2 linked regions of the Chroococcidiopsis sp. TS-821 genome follow. The protein of the gene in region 1 interacts with the protein of each later gene in a pairwise test. Links are inferred from orthologs where the notes say so. Each region holds a gene or a part of one and is shown on either strand. Other genes may lie near its edges.

Region 1 (8,737 bases):
CAGCATCAAGCGATTTATTGGACGTCGCTGGGATGACACGGCTACAGAGCGCAGCCGAGTGCCATACAAATGTATTAAAGGTCGCGATGATACGGTTGACGTCCAAATCCGCGATCGCACCTACACTCCTCAAGAAATTTCCGCAATGATTTTATGGAAGCTCAAACAAGATGCCGAAAGTTTTTTAGGTGAAGCGATCGCCCAAGCAGTGATTACAGTCCCAGCATACTTTACGGATGCTCAACGTCAAGCCACCCAAGACGCAGGTACAATTGCTGGGTTAGAAGTGCTGCGCATTATCAATGAACCTACCGCAGCAGCTTTAGCTTACGGCTTGGACAAACTCGAACAAGAGCAAAAAATTCTCGTATTTGACCTTGGCGGTGGCACTTTCGATGTTTCGATCTTACAACTCGGCGACGGTGTCTTTGAAGTCAAAGCAACTGCTGGTAACAATCATCTCGGTGGTGATGACTTTGATAGCTGTATTGTCAACTGGATGCTCGCCTGTTTTCGCGAACAAGAAAAGATTGATTTATCTGCAGACAAAATGGCACTACAGCGGTTGCGAGAAGCTGCTGAGAAAGCCAAAATCGAACTTTCAACGCTGGGTACGACATCAATCAATCTCCCGTTTATCACGGCTGATGCAAGCGGTCCGAAACACTTAGAAATGGAACTCACTCGTGCCAAATTTGAAGAGTTAGTCAACCATTTAATTGCCGCGACAATTCAACCGATGAGTCAGGCGTTGAAAGATAGTGGCTTACAACCTGCTGATATTGACCGCATTATTTTGGTTGGTGGTTCCACGCGCATTCCAGCAGTAACTAATGCCGTGCAAAAGTTTTTCAACGGCAAAACTCCAGAACGTTCGGTCAATCCAGATGAAGCTGTAGCTTTGGGCGCAGCAATTCAAGGCGGGGTATTAGGCGGTGAAGTTGAAGATGTTTTACTGTTAGATGTCACCCCTCTTTCGCTCGGAATCGAGACACTCGGAGAAGTCTTTACAAAAGTTATCGAACGCAATACAACTATCCCAACGAGTAAGTCGCAGGTTTTTTCCACAGCAACTGATGGTCAATCATCAGTAGAAATTCACGTGCTTCAGGGAGAACGCCCGTTAGCCAAAGACAACAAAAGTCTTGGCAAATTCCTCTTAACTGGAATTCCCCCCGCGCCACGAGGAATCCCACAAATTGAGGTATCGTTCGAAATTGATGTTAATGGTATTTTGAAAGTTTCGGCTCAAGACAAAGGTACAGGGCGCGAACAAAGTATTCGCATCACCAATACTGGTGGCTTAAGCGCCGCCGAAATCGAACAAATGCGCCAAGAGGCAGAAATCTATGCGGAACAGGATAAAAAGCGTATAGAATTGATCGCTTTGCGCAACCAAGCGGAGGATTTATTATACAGCTACGAAGCAACGTTAAAGGACAACGAACACTTGATCGGCGATCGCCTAAAACTGGAAGTTAGTCAGAAAGCTGAGGAACTACGCATTGCCTTTGCTGAAGAAATCACAGTAGAAAAAGCCAAGCAAATTTTGCATAACTTCCAGCAAACACTATATGCGGTTGGTACAGAGGTCTATAACAATGCTGACAAAGCACTAAATCAACAAATCAGCACTGAAGAAAGCGAGCTCTCGGCGCACAACAGCGATCTCGAAGCTGGCAATTTAAGCACCGCAGATAATGCTACTGTTGCAGAAGAATACAATTTTGATTTTGATGAAGATTACACGGTGACAGCTGACTATGAAGCAATTGAATAACAACTGACTGAAATATAGGCAGAAGATAAAGGCTGATGATTGGTCATTGGTAGCTGGTAATTGCTAAACTGCGGCAAGACTTATCAATTATGACCTGTTAGCAACCTAAAGTATGATACAACGCAATGACGATTGCTTACTTATCGCTATCCCACTAAGGTTGTAGTATGGGAATAATGACTAAATGGTCAATAATCTAAAATAAATTAAGAATTATATAAATACTAACCTCAAGCAAAGCAGCGCTTTATGGCCCGCGACTACTACGAAATTTTAGGTGTTTCTCGTAACGCCGACAAAGAAGAAATCAAGCGCGCCTATCGGCGATTAGCCCGCAAGTATCACCCAGATGTGAACAAAGAAGCGGGAGCAGAGGAGCGCTTTAAAGAAATTAATCGGGCTTACGAAGTGCTTTCTGAACCCGAAACCCGCGCGCGTTACGATCGCTTTGGCGAAGCTGGTGTTGCCGGTGGAGTTGGAGTTGGCGGATTCCAAGATATGGGCGACATGGGCGGCTTTGCCGATTTGTTTGAAAGTTTCTTTAGCGGTTTTGCCGGTGCAGGACAAACGCGATCGCGGCGTAGTGGTCCGGTTCGCGGTGACGATCTGCGGCTGGATCTCAAACTAGAGTTTCGCGAAGCTGTTTTTGGTGGCGAAAAAGAAATCCGCATTTCGCACTTGGAAACGTGTGAAGTTTGTAATGGTTCGGGAGCAAAACCAGGAACTCGACCCCGTAGTTGTTCAACGTGTAGTGGTTCAGGTCAAGTGCGGCGCGTAACGCGTACGCCATTTGGTAGTTTTACGCAAGTGTCAACGTGTCCTACGTGTAATGGCACAGGACAGACGATCGAAGAAAAGTGCGATGCTTGTGAAGGGAATGGCGTCCGCCAAGTTACTAAGAAACTAAAAATTACAATTCCGGCTGGGGTAGACAACGGGACGCGGTTGCGGATCTCTGGTGAAGGCGATGCTGGTCAGCGCGGCGGGCCTCCGGGAGATTTATACGTTTATTTATTTGTAAATGAAGATGCAGAATTTCAGCGCGAAGGCATCAACATTCTCTCAGAGGTCAAAATTAGCTATCTCCAAGCAATTTTGGGCTGTCGAATACAGGTAAATACGGTTGATGGACCGCAAGAACTCGTCATACCAGCAGGAACGCAACCGAATACGGTAATTACACTAGAAAATCATGGTGTCCCGCGCTTAGGTAATCCCGTAAGTCGCGGCGATCATTTGATTACAATTTTGATTGACATTCCTACGAAGATTACGACAGAAGAAAGAGAACTCTTGGAAAAATTAGCTAAAATTAAGGGCGATCGCACTGGTAAAGGTGGTCTAGAAGGGTTTTTAGGAAATCTGTTCCAGCGATGAATCAAACGGCGCTATCTCAACCGCACGCGCAACTCGATTTGCGCGGGACTCCTTGTCCGCTAAACTTTGTTCGGACAAAGTTGCGCTTGGAAAAAATGCCGCCAGGGTCGTGCTTAGAAGTGTGGTTAGATCCTGGCGAGCCGATTGAGCAGGTTCCTGACAGTCTAACGATGGCAGGTTATCCAGTTGAACAGATCGCGGAACGCAATGGCTATTTCGCCCTATTCGTTCGGCGTCCAGGTGATGCCAGTGCGAGCGATCAGCGGTCAGTGGGAGGTCAGGAATGAAATCTAGTTTTCCTGAAGACAGTTGGGCACTCATTTCAGAGTCGCGTACGCATTTCTTAACGCTTGCATGAGCAACGAAGTGACATCGAACGAGAGGCTTAATGACGCTGATGCACCGTTAAGAGGTACAGTCCTAGCCGTCCAAGCTAACTACTATCGAGTCCGCCTAAATCCCTCACCCCACTCTCCGCACCCCTCACCCCTTTTGTTATGTACGCGGCGGGCGCGGTTAAAAAAACTAGGGCAGCAAGTTATGGTAGGCGATCGCGTCGAAATTGTAGAACCTGATTGGGCGGGTGGTAGAGGCGCAATTGCCGGAGTTTTACCGCGAACATCACAATTAGATCGTCCGCCAATTGCGAATGCCGAACAAATTCTTTTAGTTTTTGCTTTGGCAGAACCACCCTTAGAACCCTACCAACTGAGTCGCTTTTTGGTCAAAGCCGAGTCTACAGGACTCGAAGTGCGTTTGTGTTTAAACAAAAGCGATCTACTGACATCAGAACAACAGCAACAATGGCGCGATCGCCTACAGCAATGGGGCTATCAACCCGTGTTGATCAGCGTACGTGATGGAAGTGGTATTTCAGAAGTTCGCAATCTGCTCAAAGCGCGCATTTCCGCGGTGGCTGGACCTTCGGGAGTGGGAAAGTCGAGTTTAATCAATGCCTTGATTCCTACAGTGCACCTGCGAACCAGTGAAGTTTCTGGAAAGCTAAGTCGCGGGCGGCACACGACTCGTCACGTAGAACTTTTTACCCTACCCGACGGTGGATTACTGGCAGATACTCCTGGGTTCAATCAACCGGATTTAACTTGTCGCCCACCCGAGTTAGCAAATTATTTTCCAGAAGCCCGACAGCGACTAGCACAACAAAGTTGTCAATTTAGCGATTGTTTGCACCGCGATGAGCCTAATTGTGCAGTGCGCGGTGATTGGGAACGATACGAGCATTATTTGGTTTTTCTAGAAGAGGCGATCGCCCACCAAGAACAAATCAATCAGCAAGCTGACCCTGAGTCGAGTGTGAAACTGAAAACAAAGCGCGGTAAAAGACAATACGAACCCAAGCTAGAAACAAAATATCGACGGCATTCGCGGCGGACTCAACATCAAGCGCTAGAGCAACTCTATCAAGAAGCCGAGGAGTCGTAGTTTTTATAGAGCGGGGGAGCTGAGGTGCTTCAGGTGCTTCAGGAGAATTTGCGTATAGCTCTCAAGCAGTGAAATAGCATGAATCCTATCCTTTTTTTGATTAATTGATCCCCAGTTACCTTATGTGGCACAGTTTAAAATAAAGTTTAAGAATTATTACTTAGTGGTTTTATTTCAACCTTGAAATAGCTTATGAAGCCTAACATCGAAATTTATACCTGGAGCCGATGCCCTTTTTGTATTCGCGCTAAAGCTTTACTCAAAGAGAAAGGCGTTGAGTTTACAGAATACGTGATTGATGGTGACGAGGTAGCGCGATCGCAAATGGCAAAACGCGCGAATGGTAGACGTTCGGTACCGCAAATTTTCATTAATAATAACCATATCGGCGGCTGTGACGATTTGTACGAATTGGAATTTCAAGGCAAGCTCGATCAACTACTAGCAGCGTAAAAAAGCAATGAAACTTGCCTTTATTATTGATCCCATTGCGCAGCTCGATCCAGGGCACGACACGAGTATCGCTTTGATGGAAGCCGCACAAGCCCTCGGTCATGCGGTTTGGATAACGCAAGCAAATCTTTTGAGTGTCGTAGCAGGTAAAGCTTGGGCTGTGTTAGAACGAGTGCAGCTAAAACCTGTACAACTCGTGCAAGGACGGTGGGTTGCGGAAAATCCTTGGTTTGAGTTGAGCGATCGCACTTTCGCACCCTTAGAAAGCATGGACGCTGTTTTCATGCGCACCGATCCGCCGGTAACGGTTTCCTACCTGTATGCGACGTATATTTTAGATTACATCGATCCTGCCAAAACTTTAGTGATCAACGATCCCCAAGGAATCAGAGCCGCCAATGAAAAGATGTACGCGCTACAATTTACTGACTGGATTCCAGAGACAATTGTTAGTTCTGACAAACAAACAATTCGCGAGTTTGTCGAGGCACAAGGTGCAGCAATTCTTAAGCCTTTGGGAAACAAAGCAGGAGAAGGAATTCTCTATTTAGAAGCTAGCGATCGCAATTTTAACTCGATGGTTGAGTTGAGTACCTTGCAAGGCAGCGTACCCGTTATGGTACAAACTTACCTACCTGCTGCCAAAGAAGGTGATAAAAGAATTATTCTCCTTGATGGTAAACCCATAGGCGCGCTCAATCGACTGTCTTCAGGAAATGAGTTTCGCAACAATATGGCAGCAGGCGGAACTGTGGCTCAAATTGGCATCACTGAGCGCGAGCAATCAATGTGCGCCGATATCGCGAAGAAATTGCACCAAGACGGCTTGTATTTTGTGGGAATCGATGTGATTGGCGGTTACCTCACCGAAGTCAACGTCACAAGTCCCACAGGTATTCGGGAAATCGATCGCCTAGAAGACATTCGCTTGGGCGAACAGGTCATTCAGTGGCTGGAGTTAAAAGCGGTGGGGGCGTAGACGCGGCTTTAACGTCTACGCTTCGTCTCAAGACCGAGGATTGCGCCTTCTTTGAAGAAACTCAGGAATATCTAAACCTGGCTTTTCTACAGTTTCTATCTCAATTGTGGGAGAAGATGGCGCACTTGGTGTAGCTTGTGGTTGCGGCTTGGAGATGACTCGCGCACTTGCTTGTGATTCAGCGGTAGTTTCTGTAGAAAATCCTGTAGCAATTACTGTAATTCGTATTTCACCTTGTAGTTTTTCGTCAATAACGGCACCAAAAATAATATTGGCGTTGGGGTCTACGACTTCATAAATTGTTTCCGCTGCGGCATTGACTTCGTGTAAAGTTAAATCGTGACCGCCAGTAATATTAAAAACGACGCCTTTGGCTCCCTCGATTGATGATTCGAGAAGCGGCGACGAAATTGCTGCGTTTGCGGCTTCTCTAGCGCGCGATTTGCCAGAACCAATGCCAATTCCCATCAACGCTGAACCTGCGTCTGCCATAATGGCGCGGACATCTGCAAAGTCAACGTTTACTAACCCTGGGATGGTGATAATATCAGAAATTCCTTGTACGCCCTGCCGGAGGATATCATCCGCAATCCGAAAAGCTTCTTGTACCGGCGTTTGCTCTGAAATAACAGATAGCAGTTTATCGTTGGGGATGACAATTAGCGTATCGACGCGGCTTTGCAGTGCCTCGATCCCCTGTTCAGCTTGTGCAGTACGCCGCCGCCCTTCAAACATAAAAGGACGCGTAATCACTCCAACAGTCAGTGCGCCTAATTCTTTTGCGACTTCTGCTACGATTGGTGCTGCACCAGTTCCTGTCCCACCGCCCATACCTGCAGTAATAAATACAAGGTCAGCATTTTCTAAAGCTGCAGCAATTTCCTCGCGTGATTCTTCAGCAGCTTTTTGACCAATCGCCGGATTACCACCTGCGCCTAGACCGCGCGTTAGCTTTTGTCCAATTTGTAACCGCCGATTTGCTGATGTATTTGTTAAAGCCTGAGCATCTGTATTGATTGACCAAAACTCAATACCGCTCACTTCGCTAGCAATCATCCGGTTAACTGCATTGCCACCTCCTCCACCAACACCAATAACTTTAATATTGGCAACTCGACCTGGCACAATATCATCGAATTGACTGTCTGGTTCAGGAACTCCTTTGGAATCGTAATTCTGCCCAAAATGAATTCCTGAAGAGTTAAAAGGGTTGTTCGAGTTGACAGTCAGTGAATAGCTTGGCTGTCCTGCAGATTGTGAGCTTTGATCGCTACGCTCTCTTTTACTATTAAGCACCATTGGCATGAACAAGGGTATGTAAACAACTTTTTAGATGTGATTCGGCTAAGAGTCTACTATAGGTTGACCGCCTCTGACTCTGCCATCGATCTGCGGTATGACTGTAAATGTCGCTCTATTGCAAGAAATTAATATTGTTACTAGTGTAAATAGAGTCAATACAATAATCCAATTAATGCAGTGATTTATAAAAAACGTAAGTGTAGGCAGATTACTCGTTCTTCTAATGAGTGTTCCTAATCGGAATAATATTGGGTTTGCTGATAAATAGCAAATCTCATAGCAAAGTACTTGCGGTTGCGTATTAAGTTTTAACAATTGATTGAGTTGAACCTAATTAATAGGGTTAATAACTTCCACCTTTGTAGGTTATCTACTTTTCGAGTCAAAGTGTCAAGCTAACAGTTCTGATGAAACAAGCTTAATTAGTGGGATTGTCACGCTCCTTTGATTAGCGATGAGTTGGCAGTTGGTTCGTGAGACTTGCTGTTAAATCTTGTCATGTCGTTGGCTTTGCTTTCAAATAGCTTTTACGTTTTCCTGTACTACTATACAGTTGTTCGTTTGATCGCTCGGCGGCTTTCGACGATGATTGAGAAGGCGAAACGCTGCCAAAAACTAGCCTACACTATTTTCCTTGTCAACTTAATTAAAAAATACAAAAATGCATCTTGGTCGTCTTCTTTTAAAGAAAATCAACAATTTTTACTTTGATAAACAATAATTTTAAGCATAGCTTTGTCAATACTAAAACTTTATTTAAGCAGTTTACTGTGCTTGCTTCACTAGATAGTCAACTATTAACTTTGAGGAACATTGTATGTAAAAAAATACAAAAGTAGTTTTCTTTGTCAAAAAGAAAACTTATGAAACTTACTTATATATCTTGACAATATTGGCATCAACCTCACTATTGTGGAGTATCAGGATTAACCGTTTCTACGTGGTTCATTTGTACTGTAGGAGCATCGGGATTGGAAAGATCAATGTAAGCAATTTGACTAGGATTTAATTGTTGAGGAAGTTGCCGCATTTGATCGAGGACTCGTAGCTGCTGGTTTAGTCTCGAAGTATAGGCACCAAGATGCACGATTCCTAATTCAGTTTTAAGAATAATATTAGTAGGATCTTGACAGTCGACTTCAGTAATTTTGACTGGACTACGACTAACACTTTGATATAGAGAAGCCCAATAAGATTGATAGCGCTCCCAAGGACCAATGACTCTTAACTGTGGCAGTTTCAAATTTGAAGATTGGGCAGCATAAGTTTGAAAAGGAATCCACACTCCCTGAGCATCGACAAATCCCATATTAGCTTGCGCGTCGGTTGTTATAGTTTGGGGTGGTTTAATGTAGGCGATCGCCACCGGAATTCTTTCGCTAACTTGGACGTGTAAACCTGGG
Region 2 (8,785 bases), 260 kb from region 1 along the record:
ATGTCAATGGAACCAACGTCCGACAAGTTACTGAACGCAACACACCAAGTACAATTAACGCGGTATTCAACTTCCGTAACTTCTGGGATGGTAGGGCACAAGACGAATTTAATGGAGTCAACCCGTTTGGTTCGCGCGATCCAAATGCGCGTGTTATTAAAGCATCTAAACCGACAGCATTGCCGCAAGAAGTCAAAATTAGCTTGAGAAATGCTTCACTGGCTTCACAAGCCGTAGGACCACCGTTGAGTTCGGTTGAAGAATCGGCAACTGGTCGGATTTTTCCTGATATTGGCAATAAACTCGTTGGTACAACAAAGCGTCGGCTACTTCCGAGAGAGACAGGTAAAAAATTACGTGCGTTGCGACCACTGGGCAAACAACTGGTCGCGACTGACGATAGCGTACTTGGTGGTCTAAGTCGAGGAAGACAACCAGGGTTGAACACAACTTACACTGCCATGATTAAGGCAGCATTTAAGCCTGAATGGTGGAAATCTGCGTATCTCATCAACGTTGATGCTAACGGAAATCGTAGTTTTGTGCAAAGAAAAGCTTCCCAAACCGCAGACGCCGATGGAATTGTCGACCCTGGTCAATTACCAAGTCAGCAATTTACGCTGATGGACTACAATTTCTCGCTGTTCATGGGACTTGCGATACAAATGTACGAATCGACGCTCGTCTCGAATAATACACCGCTTGACCAATACCTTGAAGGGAATGCAAGTGCTTTGACGTCTGCTCAAGTGCGCGGTAAAGAACTATTTGAAGGCAGGGCTAAATGTATCAACTGTCATGGTGGTGCAGAATTTACAAATGCATCAGTGAGAAACGTACGTAATGCGCGGCTTGAACTGATGGAAATGGGTAACGGACAACTCGCAGTTTATGACAATGGCTTCTACAACATAGGCGTGCGACCAACGCAAGAAGACTTAGGCGTAGGCGGGAAAGATCCCTTTGGCAATCCGCTATCGGAAACGCGACTAGCACAGCAAGGGAAATTTAACGCCCTATTAGGTACCAATCCTAATATGACAGTTGGTGCCGGCGATCGCGTTGCCGTCGATGGTGCATTCAAAACTCCAGGACTACGTAACATTGAACTTACTGCTCCTTACTTCCACAACGGCGGACAATTAACACTGCGGCAAGTCATTGATTTTTACAATCGCGGTGGCGATTTCCACGAGGAAAATATCAACAACTTAGACCCAGATATCGAAAATCTGAACTTAAGCGAGCAAGATAAAGATGACTTAGTGGAATTCCTTAAAGCGCTAACTGACGAGCGCGTGCGGTTGGATAAAGCTCCGTTCGATCACCCGCAACTGTTTATTCCTAACGGACATCCTGGAGACACAGCATCGGTTACGAATGATGGTACGGGTCAAGCTACAGATGGTACGCTGTTGGAACTGCCAGCAGTAGGTCGTAATGGTGGTCGTGGTAGACCAAATTTCTTGTCTTGAACTAGAAGCTTTTAGCCATGAGCAATTAGCAACCAACGCTAATTGCTTTTTTTTAGGCAAAGATTCTTACTACTCCACAATTTCATTCACTGGGAAGCGGTCTAGTAATTGCATTGCTCGATAGGCGTTACGCTGTAAAGCCTCTGATAAATAAGGAATGTGAGGTATCTGCGATAGCAAATCGAGTGTCCGGCGTAATAGCCGCACAACATCGCCTTCATCCAAGCTAGTATTCGCGCAAAGTTCTGACCACTCTACTCCTAACGCCCACTGTTCGACTAATGCTACTAAGTCGTATTCCAACCAAATGGGAAAAGCCACGTTGTAACGGCGTTGCAGTTGAAATAATTGACGACGGATAGAGCGCAATCCGGCGAGGGCTTCTTCGACTTCAGAAGCTAAAGTATAGCGCACCCAACTATCTGGACGGGTATTTTCGGTTACAAGGGCTGCAATTGCTGCTGCTAGGTGATGCGGATCGAGTTGATCGAATTCTCCGCTACTTAGAGCAAGTCCTAGCCATAACTCATTGTCACCGCGAATTGCTGCTGCGACTTGTCCTAAATGCGTTGGTACTAACTCATTTAAGCAACCAAACCGTTGCAGAATTTCAATCAAATGTAAGAATTCTTCCCAATGATGTTGAGACAATTGACTTAATTCGGCTTGTCGTTCGACTATTTCTGCTTGCAGCTGCAAGATTTTGTTGCGGCGCTTGAGGATTGTTGCGGGATTATCAGATTTGTGTACCGGATGCGCTTCTAACTGGGCTTCTAAAGCTGCAACTTTTGCTTGTTGTGCCAAAACTTCAGGGGCAGCATTTAATTGTGCGACATTAGGAATTTGCCGCGCGATCGCCGCTGTTTCTTGATTTCCCCGCCGCGATTGACCTGGCTTTAATGGCATTTCTGCTGGTGGCAGCAGATCGCCTGCAATTTCTAGTCGTGGTAACTCTGCATGTAAGTCGACAACATCGCTTGTCATTGCGACATACCAACGGTTATCTTGTCCTAAGCAAACCAAGTAAGGTGCTTGACCCGAACCTGATGTTTTCGCAACTAAAACGGCGGGGATGGGTGTTGCGGTAGGAACGTGTTTGCCTCGCAGACTCAATAGCGTTCCTGACACTGCAAAACTTAGTGTTAAACCTAATTGTTCTGCTCGTGCTTCTTGCGCTTGTTCGTGAAGTGTCTTCAAAAGTTGGCGTTCTACTTTAATCCGTTGGCGTAATTTCTCATACTTTGCCACCTGTTCCATGTCTATAGATTCTAGCTGCGCCTCGATTTGCGCGACTTGCGCTTGCAGGTGGGCAAGGGACTCATAATGTGGTTTCAAATACAATGTAGCTAGATACTGCCCAAAGCTGCGTTCGATAAGTTCCTTGGCTTCTTCGAGTGTATGGGTTTGTAGTAAATTTAACACCATGCCGTAGCTCGGTGTAAACTGGCTTACGAGTGGATCGGGTTGAGCTGTAGCAAGATACGCAGCTTCTTTAGCACCTTCAAATGGTGTTTGTAGCGTAACGACGTGACCAATTTTATCCATGCCACGACGTCCTGCACGCCCTGCCATTTGCAGAAATTCGGAGGGATTGAGAAGTCGGTGTCCGCGATCGGTACGCTTAGAAAGCGTCGAAATCACGGTTGTTCGTGCAGGCATATTAATTCCTGCAGCTAGCGTTTCGGTTGCAAAAACAACTTTAATTAGTCCTTGCTGGAATAGTTCTTCGATTAACCCTTTCCAAGTTGGCAGGAGTCCTGCATGGTGTGCAGCAATACCGCGATAAAGTGGTTCAATTTGCCCTGCACGTCCGGCTTCAGGATTGCGGGCGAGAAACGCATCGATTTGTTGTCGCAGCTGTGCGGCTTCTGCTGAGTTAACTAACGACATATCCAAATTGGCAACAGCTTGGTCGCATCCTCGACGACTGAAGATAAAGTAAATTGCTGGTAGCATATCCTTTGCTGCCAACTGCGAAATCGTATATTCCAAACTTGGTGATTCGAGTCGCACCCCATTTCTACGTCCACCTTTCGCGTGAATCGCATCGCTGCTTCCTGGCTTGGGCTTTAAACGCGGGTTGATTTTAGATTTGCTATTGTCTAGAAGTGGAAATAACCCTTTAGGGTTGCAAAAGTAAAATTCTAAAGGAACTGGGCGAAATTCTGAGTAAATGAGCTCTGTTGGACCGTGAACTCGATTGATCCAATCAGTGAGTTGTTGACTATTGGCAATTGTTGCGGAAAGCGCGACTAATTGAATTGTTGAGGGGCAGTAAATAATCGATTCTTCCCAAACAGTACCTCGTTGGCGGTCGTTCATGTAGTGGCATTCATCGAGAACGACAGCTTCGACATCTACCAAAGACGTTCCTACTTCTCCGATAGGCGTTCCGTAGAGCATATTACGGAAAATTTCTGTAGTCATCACTACAATTGGCGCATCGCGGTTGATGGAAGCATCGCCTGTGAGGAGTCCTACCATGTCTGCTCCAAAGCGATCGCGAAAATCTCGTAGTTTTTGATTAGAAAGTGCCTTCAGTGGAGTTGTATAGAAAACCCGTTTCCCACGGCTTAATGCCCGATAAATTGCGTATTCGCCAATTAATGTTTTTCCCGAACCTGTTGGCGCACACACGACAACCGAACGACCTGCGTTCAATGCTCGAATTGCTGCCAACTGAAACTCATCGAGTTGAAACGGAAATATCCTTTCTAAATTTAGTGTTGGAAACAGTTGCGAGTTCACTCAATAATAACTAACTGGCTATTTGCTGATGCGACTAACTTGCAAGCGACGAGCAGCTTGACTTGATTAAATTATAAACGCTTAAAACCCTTAGAGAATTTTTCTAGTCCTTTGCGCCTAATTCTTGCGATCGCAGCGCTGCGGCTTTTACAGCGGCAATCAACGCCGCCCGAAATCCTCCGCGTTCTAGCTCAGTAACTCCGGCGATCGTTGTGCCTCCTGGACTTGTCACGCGGTCTTTGAGTTCAGCTGGATGCATTTTTGTTTCTTGTAACAATTGCACTGTTCCGCGTACAGTTTGCAGTGCAAGTTGAGTAGCGATCGCTCGCGGTAAACCAGCAGCAACGCCACCATCGGATAGCGCCTCGACGAGTAGGGCAACATACGCAGGTCCTGAGCCTGATAATCCTGTGACTGCATCCATCAGCGTTTCTGGAACTTCTACGACTTCTCCGACCGCAGAAAACATCTGCTGGGCTGTTTGTTTGTCACGCGCACTGGCACGCGACCCCAATGCAAATGCAGTCATCCCAGCGCCTACAGTGGCAGGCGTATTAGGCATGGCGCGAATGACAGGAAGTTGGGGAAAAGCCGTTTCTAACTGCGACAGCGAAACTCCTGCTAAAATTGAAACTATCAACGGCGTTGATGCTAGAAAAGCTTCGCCTAGCTCGGCTGTAACGGCGGCGAAAACTTGCGGTTTGATCGCCAAGAGAATTGTAGATGCTTGCTGCGCAACAACTCGATTATCTTCTATAACCGATACACCGTATTGTTGCGCTAGGTAATCGCGTCGTTCTGGTGATTTCTCGCCGACAATCACCTCGGTTGGTTGATAAACGTTTTGAGAAATCAAGCGGGATAAGAGCGCTTCTCCCATTACCCCGCCACCAATCATGCCAAGCTTAACAGACAACTGAACAATTCCTGTGTTGACAATGGTAGTAGCAAATGCAATAAGTTAAATTCAAAGTGCGAGTTTAACTTGACTGCGCGATTCGAGTCGAATCTGCTGACCAAACGTGGCTGTTGACCGTTGTTGTCCGTTCTGTACGCACTTGCGTTTGAGGAACTTCCTGCACGACTCCCGACTGCGTTGTCACTTGGACGCAAATAGGAGTGAATAGAAAAATACTATCGCCGACACGCTCTTGATGACCGTCAATTGCATAAGTTCCCCCAGCAACAAAGTCAACTGCGCGTTGAGCTAAATCGGGGTCCATCATTGTCAGGTTAAGAACAACCGACTTACGCTCGCGTAAAGCTTGAATCGCTTGTGGCATTTCTTCAAACGAGCGGGGTTCCATCACGATCACTTCATACATCCGATTTCCAGCCTCATGCATGCCGATCACGTTATTCATCGAAGCTGCTCCTACTTCGTGATTAGGTTCTAGTGTAATTCTTTCACGTACGCGCCGCCGCGGACGAAATTCTTCTTCGACTGGTTGCGGAGTTTCAGTCTGGTAAGTGTGGCGGTAACCGTTATCATCGACTTCGTATTCAATATCATCGTCAATATACGGATCTTCGTCTAATCCAACAATCTTTTTGATCTTCGTAAAAATTTTGCTCACTGTTTCACTCTCCCTGTCTATTCACAACTATCTAGTTAACTGGGAAAACTTATTTTAATCAAGTAGAAATGCGATATCGATTAATTTAGGTCACGCTACTCCTAATTCATTGTTTATTTTGGTCTTACCCTCAACGAGATTTTCGATTTTGGAGTGCGTTAGCGCACGCAGGATTTCTCCCGAATTTGCAGCACTTTTGATTGAGAAAAGCTCTTTTAGAGAGTATCTAGCATTCAAAAGTTAAAAACTTAACTCGTTGCCTTCGATCGAAATTGCATAGTGCTCTGGTTAATACTATCTTTTTTGCCTGTACTTCAACCGCGATCCCACTGAACTTTTCGTACTGTTTAGTTAAATTCATGCTACGCGCCAACAATTAACTTTCAGATTCGGTAGTATTTGATATCTTTGGTCTTGCCCCAAATAAAATACGCCCTAGTCTCACCATCGTTGCTCCAGCTTGCACTGCAAGGAGATAATCGTCAGACATTCCCATAGAAAGATGTTGCATTGGCATATTAGACCAGTGTTGTTTTTGAATGCGTGTCGCCAGTTCGCGCGTCTGTTCAAAAAGATTAAGAATTTCTAAATCACTCAATCCTAAGGGTGGAATTGTCATCAAACCTTGAATATCTAAGCGATCGCATGCATTCAGTGCGGGTAAATCTTGAAGCAGTTCAGACACGCTCCATCCTGTTTTATTGGGATCGCTGAGCCATTTGACCTGCAAACATACCTTTGGCTGACACGACATCTGCATCGCTAGTTGGTTTAAGCGTTGTGCTAGCTTTAAGCTATCAACCGAATGAATCCATTGAAATTGTTCTAAAGCTTTTTTGGCTTTGTTTGTCTGCAACCGTCCGATCATGTGCCAAGTGACATCGGTTAAATCTTGTAGCTGTGCTTGTTTGCTTGCGGCTTCTTGAACGCGACTTTCACCAAAATCTCGGATTCCGGCTGTATAAGCTTCTCGCATCGCTGCAACCGAGACTTGCTTAGTGACAGCAATTAAGCGGACTGTATGTGGCAGTTTTTCGCGGATTTCGGCAATCCGTTCAGCAATCGAACTCATTGGAAGGTACGTTGCAAAATTGTTTGTAGCTGTTCGTATTCTTGAGTTTGTCCGGTACGGCGTAGCATTCGTAGGCGATTTTCTAACAATAAACGAGCTTCTGAGCGACCAATTGGTTCAAACTTCATTCCTGATGTTGTCGTCGATACCAAAAAAAATAGTCTTTGCGCATAAAGCGTCGTAAACAGTTCCTGGTGTTCCTCAACAAAACAGACTCTGTACAATAGACCGAAATTTGGATGATTGATGTAATGTTCTGTACTCATTCCCTCTTGGTATGTCGAAGATTTTGCTTTGTTGAGACTACCTAATTCACAGTGCTGATAATATCTTGATTTGGGGTCGGTATTCTACTGTTGGGTTATGAATAATCGGTGAAACAAGCTAAGTTGTAGGATAAACTTGGTGCTAATTGCCGATAGCTGCAATTACCCTGCTGCTTAGTTTTGTTAACTTTCACTCGCTTACTCATAAATCAGAATTGCTACTGCGATCGCATAGTCGCGGTCGTGACTTAAACTCAATTGCCAAGAGAAGTTATTCCAAGTTGCAACTAATGCTGCGGCTTTCCCGTGTAAGTATACTGTAGGTGCGCCACTCATTTGACGCTGAATTTCAATTTCAGTGTAATTAATACCTCGCCAACCTGTAGCTAGTGCCTTTGTCACTGCTTCTTTCGCCGCCCAACGCCCAGCTAACTGATGAATTGAAGGACGACTTGGTGAATTGATTGCGTATCCACAATCATATTGTTCGGTTGCAGTATACACGCGGTGTAAGAAGCGATCGCCAAACCGCTCTAGCGCCGCTTGAATGCGTGGAATATAAACAATATCAGTTCCTAGTCGAATCATTATAGTAGAGGTCAGGGGTCGGGGGTTAGGAGCATGTAGCAGAGGAAAATCTATTCAAAACTTAAAACTAGCCACTAACCACTCACTCCTCACCCCTAGTTTGATTCAGTGCGGCAAGTTGTGCTTGCGCTTTATACAGCGATTCGTGCCATTCTTTTTCTGGGTTGCTATCAGCTACGATCCCGGCGCCAACTTGACCCCAAACTTTTAGAGTGGCAGGTGTCGTTGTAGAAGACGTTGGAGCTAATAGAAGTGTGCGAATTAAGATATTCAAGTCTATGTTACCGCGCCAATCAAGATAACCACACGAACCATAAAATAAGTTGCGGCGGACAGGTTCAAGTTCTTCAATAATTTCCATACAGCGGACTTTTGGGCAACCGGTAATCGTTCCACCAGGAAACATTGCTTGAATTAAATCAATCGGGCTGTAGTCTGCTTTCAAAGTGCCTTTAATATTACTGACAAGATGCATCACGTGGCTGTAGCGCTCGATCGCGAGTAATTCATCAACCACGACTGAACCCCAGGTACACACGCGCCCTAAATCATTGCGTTCGAGATCGACGAGCATGATGTGTTCAGCGCGTTCTTTAGTGTTTGAACGTAACTCTTGGGCAAGCTGGCGATCGCTTTCAGGTGTCGTACCGCGCGGTCTCGTTCCAGCAATAGGTCGTGTTGTTGCTTGTTGTCCGACAAGCTGTACTAATCTTTCTGGAGAGCAACTCGCGATTTCTCCCCAAGGCGATCGCCAGTAACTCGCAAACGGTGACGGATTGATTTTGTGTAATGTTTGATAAATTTCCCAGCCTGAGGCTATTGTTTCTGTTTCAAACCGCAGCGAAAGATTTGCCTGAAAAATATCTCCAGCTTGAATATACTTTTTAGCACGCCAGACGATGTTTTCGTACTCGGTCTGAGAAGTCAGGAAGTGTGGTAAAGATGGGGGGTAGGGGGGCAAAGGAGCAGAGGAGCAAAGGAGCCTGCGCCGTGCGGGGGTTCCCCTCGTTGAGGTGACTGGCGCAAGCAAAGGGGTAGAGGGAGATTCTACTAGATGAT

What was found.
Region 2: the proteins of ftsZ (region 1) and B1A85_RS04425 interact in binary tests that used the Bacillus subtilis proteins (3 or more experiments, as listed by UniProt). The link is inferred for Chroococcidiopsis sp. TS-821 from one-to-one orthologs.

What each region holds. Positions count from the first base shown.
Region 1 is NZ_MVDI01000001.1:1,213,345-1,222,081, reverse strand. Bases 5,196-8,113 are described here. They hold ftsZ (cell division protein FtsZ), read right to left. Parts: upstream 7,332-8,113; coding sequence 6,060-7,331; downstream 5,196-6,059. Other genes in these bases: gshB (glutathione synthase), read left to right, coding at 5,196-6,032. In the rest of the region: molecular chaperone DnaK, read left to right, coding at 1-1,780; molecular chaperone DnaJ, read left to right, coding at 2,030-3,157; B1A85_RS05560 (sulfurtransferase TusA family protein), read left to right, coding at 3,154-3,444; small ribosomal subunit biogenesis GTPase RsgA, read left to right, coding at 3,512-4,600; grxC (glutaredoxin 3), read left to right, coding at 4,793-5,053; more of gshB, read left to right, coding at 5,061-5,195; B1A85_RS05535 (cell division protein FtsQ/DivIB), read right to left, coding at 8,242-8,737. UniProt on the Bacillus subtilis protein: Essential cell division protein that forms a contractile ring structure (Z ring) at the future cell division site. The regulation of the ring assembly controls the timing and the location of cell division.
Region 2 is NZ_MVDI01000001.1:948,799-957,583, forward strand. Bases 4,003-6,968 are described here. They hold B1A85_RS04425 (cell division protein SepF), read right to left. Parts: upstream 5,801-6,968; coding sequence 5,204-5,800; downstream 4,003-5,203. Other genes in these bases: B1A85_RS04415 (RNA helicase), read right to left, coding at 4,003-4,223; proC (pyrroline-5-carboxylate reductase), read right to left, coding at 4,327-5,139; B1A85_RS04430 (YggS family pyridoxal phosphate-dependent enzyme), read right to left, coding at 6,177-6,872; pipX (transcriptional coactivator PipX), read right to left, coding at 6,869-6,968. In the rest of the region: B1A85_RS04410 (cytochrome-c peroxidase), read left to right, coding at 1-1,475; more of B1A85_RS04415, read right to left, coding at 1,545-4,002; more of pipX, read right to left, coding at 6,969-7,138; acpS (holo-ACP synthase), read right to left, coding at 7,337-7,726; B1A85_RS04445 (anthranilate synthase component I), read right to left, coding at 7,809-8,785. UniProt on the Bacillus subtilis protein: Cell division protein that is part of the divisome complex and is recruited early to the Z-ring. Probably stimulates Z-ring formation, perhaps through the cross-linking of FtsZ protofilaments. Its function overlaps with FtsA.